2 regions of the Reinekea thalattae genome follow, and region 2 is predicted to be linked to the other one. Evidence: predicted binding sites of a transcription regulator. Region 2 holds the regulator's gene; the other holds the start of a gene.
The links. The regulator FNR, encoded in region 2, switches genes on or off when oxygen is low (the NO sensors DNR and NnrR bind a similar motif). The targets are predictions, from matches to a motif close to TTGATNTANATCAA.
Positions count from the first base shown of each region.

Region 1 (3,275 bases), 540 kb from region 2:
ATGACCAATGAGGCTCGGCATAGGTTTGTTCATAAGGTGTGTCCTTTCGTTGTTATGAATACTTAGGTTTTTAACAAAATGCTTAGGTGCGTTTAACCCAATGAGCATTGGTTAGCGCGGTGAGTATATGGTCTTGCCAGATTCCATCTACCATTAAATAGTCTTTAGCATAGCCTTCTTTTATAAAACCGACCTTTTCTAATACTCGGCCACTGGCAAGGTTGTCTGGTCTAAAGTTCGCCATAATGCGATGCAGGTTTAAACCGTAAAAACCAAACTGAACAACTTCGGTGACGGCTTCTGTCATGTAGCCCTTGTTTTGTTGCTCCGCACTGAGATGGTAGCCTAAATAAGCAGCGTGGAATGCGCCACGAATAATATTGCTAAGGCCGCAAACGCCTATCAGTTGCTGCTGTAAAAATATAAAAAAACGAACCTCTTCTTCGTTGTATATATTTTCATACCACTGTTGGTAAACCGCTTCGACATCATTTCTTGTTTTAGGTGTAAAACCACCACTGCTGACTAAGTGACTATAGTTGTCCAAATAGTAGTGTTCGAGTGAACTAACATTGACGTCGTTAATGCCAACAAGGGTTAAGCGGTCAGTTTCTAATTTAAGAGACAGGGTCATGGCGGGGTTGCAACAATAAAGTTAATTGAATGACAGCTAATCTAATCAAAAAACAATTAAAAAGTAATAACTGATAAAAAATTATCGAACTTTAGTCGATTTTTGTGCGATAACCACGCCAGTAATAATAAGCGCTAGACCAAAAAAGGTTTTCAATTGCAGCGGCTCACCAAGAATTAGATGAATGAGAAATAGGCTGACAAATGGCGATAGAAAAATAAGTGATCCAATACGCGCCGTATTCTGAGTGTGATGCAATGCCAGCTGCCAAAATACGAAAGTAATGCCCATTTCAAACAGCCCAACGTAAAGTATGCTGAAAACGGCTTTTGCGTGCCAGATGATTGTGTTGCTACCAAATAGCATTGCTGCGGCGATTAAAATCGGACTCGCAATAAGAAAGCTTTGAAACAATGAGGTTAAAGCATCTTGAGAGTTTTTCGTGTTTAGCAGCCAATAGCTAGCCCATAACAGAGTCGAGATTAACGCCAAGCTCAAACCAACTATGTCCAATGTGCCGGTAACCTGTTGCCCCGCCATCGAAATGATTACCACGCCACCGTAGCCGATAGCTAAGCCGATTAGGCTATAGCCAGAAAGCTTCTGTTTTAACAGTGGTACGCTCAACAGCGCCAACGTAATTGCCCAGGTGTAATTTATTGGTTGAGCGACTTGAGCTGGCAAGCGACGATAAGCCTCAAATAAGATTAAGTAGTAGAAAATTGGGTTTATTAGGCCGAGCGCCAGCTGCATACGCCAATGGGTTTTTAGTGCCCGTATCGCATTGAGCAACTGCTTTTTCTGTAGTAACAGTAAGCTGAATGCGCATAACGAGACCGTGCTCGCGCCTGCTAATAGGTGAATAACATCAACCTGTTGTAGGGCAATTTTAAAAGCAGTGGCAACGGTAGACCAAAGCGCGACGGCAACTAAGGCATAAATAATGGCTCGGCGTTCAGACTTCATAGGCGTGATACTTCGTAGCAACAATGGAGCAAAAAAGGAGTCGTTATTTTTACACAGTTGTGGTGGCAGCGTACAAATAAATATGTTGCTAAGTTACAACAATGTTAAAAGTGAGATGTTTGGTCTAGGCGATTCTGTGATCGGTTTCGAGCTTTTCTTGGCTGGAAGCTAGGAATTCTGGCAAAAAATGACCCACGTCAATCGCTTGGTCTGTAGTTTTCTTACACTTTTGCTCAGTCATTCGAAGTCGAGTTGCAGCCTATTTTGCTGGTGGGACTCAAGCCTATTTAGTGTCACCAGCAAAATACACTACGCTAGTGAACATAAAAATAACAATTGCATAAGCAATCTAGCGTCGTCACTAAAGCTTTCAAAAATCTCGGAGACAATAAAAATGACACAAAAAAGTCAAACCCCCTTAGAGCAGTTGAACGCTATGGTTTCGCGTGTAAAAGCGGCGCAAGCTGAGTTTGCCAGCTTTACACAGGAACAGGTCGATAAAATATTTCGTGCCGCCTCTCTGGCTGCTAACCAAGCTCGTATACCGTTAGCACAGCAAGCTGTTGCCGAATCGGGAATGGGCATTGTTGAAGATAAGGTGATTAAAAATCACTTTGCGTCGGAGTTTATCTACAACAAATATAAAGACGAAAAAACCTGTGGTGTTCTAGAAGAAGATGAAAACCTAGGCACTATGACGATTGCTGAGCCGGTCGGTATTATTTGCGGTATTGTGCCGACAACCAACCCAACGTCGACAGCCATTTTTAAATCGTTAATCGCGCTAAAAACTCGTAATGCGATTATCTTTTCACCGCATCCTCGTGCTAAAAATTCAACCAACGACGCGGCTAAATTAGTACTCGAAGCTGCCGTTGCTGCCGGTGCTCCAAAAGATATTATCGGCTGGATTGAAGAGCCTTCGGTTGAGCTTTCTAATGCTCTAATGAAGCACCCTGATATTGCTTTGATTTTAGCAACCGGTGGCCCAGGCATGGTGAAGGCGGCTTACTCTTCTGGTAAACCAGCTATTGGTGTTGGCGCTGGTAATGTGCCGGTGGTGATTGATGAAACTGCTGATGTGAAACGCGCCGTTGCCTCGGTGTTAATGTCTAAAACCTTCGATAACGGCGTGGTCTGTGCTTCTGAGCAGGCGGTGATTGTTCATGATGATATCTATGATGAGGTGAAAGAACGTTTCGCCTCTCATAAAGCCTATGTGTTAACCAAAGCAGAAGCCGATAAGGTACGTAAAACCATCTTTATCGATGGTGCCTTAAACGCCAACATTGTTGGCCAGCCTGCGACAAAAATTGCAGAGATGGCCGGAGTTAAGGTGCCGACCGATACCAAAATTTTGGTTGGTGAAGGCAAGCGAGTGACTGCAGATGACGAATTCGCACATGAAAAATTATCGCCAGTATTAGGAATGTTCCGTGCGAAAGATTTTGAAGATGCCATTGATCAGGCCGTCGCGATGGTTGAGATTGGCGGCATCGGTCACACCTCTGGTTTGTATACTAACCAAGATATAAATGAAGATCGCATTCGTTACTTTGGCGATAAATTAAAAACCGCACGACTGTTGGTAAATATCCCAACGACTCACGGCGGCATTGGCGATCTGTATAACTTTAATGTTGCACCTTCACTCACCTTAGGCTGTGGTTCTTGG
Region 1 is NZ_VKAD01000001.1:1,768,507-1,771,781, reverse strand. It holds gene FME95_RS08020 (glycerophosphodiester phosphodiesterase family protein) at 1-33, opposite strand, end outside; gene FME95_RS08015 (GNAT family N-acetyltransferase) at 83-634, opposite strand; gene FME95_RS08010 (DMT family transporter) at 716-1,600, opposite strand; gene adhE (bifunctional acetaldehyde-CoA/alcohol dehydrogenase) at 1,995-3,275, shown strand, end outside.
Region 1: a site for FNR is predicted at 1,788-1,801, ahead of adhE (bifunctional acetaldehyde-CoA/alcohol dehydrogenase). Genes of this name have one in related genera too.

Region 2 (3,275 bases):
GTTATTCATGCACTACATTTTTGGCTACGGCAGCCTCATATGCGGCGATAGTCGTTCCCGAACCGGCGTTACAGCTAACGCCTATGCTATAGAAGTAGAGGGCATTGCCCGTCGCTGGTCGGCGTACATTCCTAGCTGGAGTGGCACCGCAGTCAGCGCTCACCTAGACCCAAAAAGCCGCTGCAATGGGGTTTATTTTGCCGTCGATGATGAAAACTTGGCATTATTTGATGAGCGTGAATATGGCTATCGGCGTGTTGCGCTGCCTTGGCAGGCTGTCATGCCGCTGGATCAAACGCCTCTACCCAGAGATGGAACACTTTGGGTTTATGTCGGCAACAGCGTCGACATTCCAAGCCCAGAAAAACCGATTCTGCAAAGCTATTTAGATGTCATTATAAATGGCTGCTTAGACATTGATGAATCCTTTGCTCGTCGCTTTATTGAACTGACAGGCCAATGGGGACATTTGGTCAATGACCGCGATGCACCACTTTATCTACGCCCTCTTGCCCGCAAGAGCAGTACCGCCCGAATCGACGAGCTGCTGAATAAGCAACTGCCAGCAGGCGTCAGCGATGACTATCAGGGCAAGCCGCTGTAATTCGGCTAGGCAAGTAAAATCCGTTTACTGAACAGGGTAAGCATGTTAAAAAGCGGCCCCTATATAAGGTATAGAGCAAGCGCTATCGCTTTTTACTGAACTGACTTTCATTAACTGAACTGGCTTTGATTATCCAAACTAACTTCATGACCGAATTTAATACCGCTAAAGACAAATTGGAATACAACAAACTGCATAAGCGGTTAAGACGCGAAACAGGCCGAGCCATTGCCGATTTTAATATGATCGAGCAAGGCGATAAGGTCATGGTTTGCCTATCTGGCGGTAAAGACTCGTTCACCATGCTCGACATCCTGTTGAATTTGCAAAAGAGCGCTCCTGTAGACTTTGAATTGGTCGCGGTGAACCTAGATCAAAAGCAACCCGGCTTTCCTGAGCATATTTTGCCTGAGTATTTGAAGTCAGTTGGCGTGCCTTTCCATATTTTAGAGCGCGACACCTACAGTATCGTGCAAGAAACAGTGCCTGAAGGTAAAACTACCTGTGGTATCTGTTCGCGACTACGGCGCAGTACAATCTACGCGTTTGCAGACCAAATAGGCGCAAATAAAGTCGCTCTGGGGCATCATCGTGACGACATTATTGAAACACTGTTTTTGAATATGTTTCATGGCGGTAAGCTCAAGGCGATGCCGCCTAAGCTACTCAGCGACAGCGGTACGAATGTGCTGATACGTCCTTTGGCTTATTGCAAAGAAAGCGATATCGAGCGCTACGCGCAGATTCGTGACTTCCCGATTATTCCGTGTAACCTTTGCGGCTCGCAAGAAAACCTGCAACGACAAAATATCAAAGCCATGTGCCGTGATTGGGACAAGCAATTTCCAGGTAGAATTGATAACATCTTCCGTTCGATGGCCAATATATCGCCTTCGCAATTGGCCGACCAAGAGCTGTATAATTTTAAATCCCTCACCGCCAGCAACATCCCTCTGGCACCTCAATCGACGGATAGCCCCTACGCTCCGATGAGTACAACCAAGGTCAATACTTGGGAACCAAACATCAGCGAGTAAAAATGATAATATAAGTGAGATACATCAATAGATATCTTGTAGTATGATTGATAGATATCAAGACTTAAATTGGAGTCGTTATATGGCACTGTCAACCGCCTGCAAGAACTGTAGCCTGCACCCTTTATGCCTACCGCTGTCTTTGACCGCTGATGATATGGACCTATTGGATGCCATTATCAAACGGGGCCGGCCGATGCAAAAGGGTGAGCATCTGTTTTATCAGGGTGATGAGTTTAAGTCGATCTTCGCAGTCCGTACCGGTACGATTAAAACTTACACATTGACCAACGACGGCGAAGAACAGATCACGGGCTTCCATTTAGCCAGCGAACTGGTTGGACTCGAAAGCTTCGACATGGTGACCTATCCAGCCTCTGCAAAGGTATTAGAAACAACTAACGTCTGTGAAATTCCTGTTGATCGATTAGATGACCTTGCAGGCAAAATGCCCGAACTGCGCCGCCAACTCATGCGCCTGATGGGTAAAGAGCTGCGCGAAGAACAGCAAATGATGCTGTTGCTGAGCAAAAAAAGCGCAGAAGAGCGTATTGCGTCATTCTTAATCAATCTAGCGGCTCGCTTTAAGCATCGCGGTTTTTCAGGCACCTCGTTCCGCCTTACGATGTCGCGTGCTGACATTGCCAACTATTTAGGCTTGGCAGTCGAAACCGTTAGCCGAGTCTTCACTCGCTTTCAGAAGCAGGGCTTACTGGAGCACACTGGCAGCGCTAAAGACATCGTCATTAGTGACTTTGAAGGACTGACGGCTATTGCATCACTCGCCGAATGCGAACGCGTTGAACTGGGCATCGACTAGCCTTAAATACACATAAGGCAGTACTCTGCACGTCCCTCTCATATAACAAAAAGCCGCACTGTTCAGACGCTGCGGCTTTTTAGTTTTAGATCATTAAGCGTTTATCGACCCGCTTGACGTTCAAGCTGATATTGCCGAATCAGCCAACCTGCAATGGTGGTGGTTGGTGGGTACTTCGGTAGAGAGTGAATATTGAACCAAGCTGCATCAACGATCTCCTGTACCTCTGGCACGATCTGGCCGGACGCATATTCGGCGGTATAACCCAACATCAACTGATTCGGAAACGGCCAAGCCTGGCTATTTTGATAACGAATCTGAGCAACTTCAACGCCCAACTCCTCTCGCACTTCACGAATCACCGCCTGCTCTGCAGATTCTCCAGCCTCAATAAAGCCAGCAACAGCGCCATACATACCGGCTCCTCGATGACGCCGGCCTTGCGCCAACAAAACCTCATCACCACGCGTAATCAGTACGATAACGCAAGGCGAAATACGCGGATAAAAACGAACACCACAGGGCTCGCAACTGGTCGCTGGTTCACCCACGATACGCTGGGTAGCTTGGCCACACTGACCGCAAAACCGATGTTGATTAGCCCAATCCAATAAGCTTCTGGCTCTCGCACACAGTGAAAAGGCCGTCTCACTGATGACGGCAATGTCTCGTAAGGTGGCAAGCTGCCCATCAAGCTGCCCTTGAGTTAAGCTTGCTGTGAAATAACCCTTTCCATCCAACAGCGCGACAAACTCAATAGCATCAAGCTCAACATCAACCAATTGAGAGTAACGCCAAGCAATATCTTGCCCCG
Region 2 is NZ_VKAD01000001.1:1,233,340-1,236,614, forward strand. It holds gene FME95_RS05680 (gamma-glutamylcyclotransferase family protein) at 8-604, shown strand; gene ttcA (tRNA 2-thiocytidine(32) synthetase TtcA) at 751-1,641, shown strand; gene fnr (fumarate/nitrate reduction transcriptional regulator Fnr) at 1,724-2,461, shown strand; gene nudC (NAD(+) diphosphatase) at 2,563-3,275, opposite strand, start outside.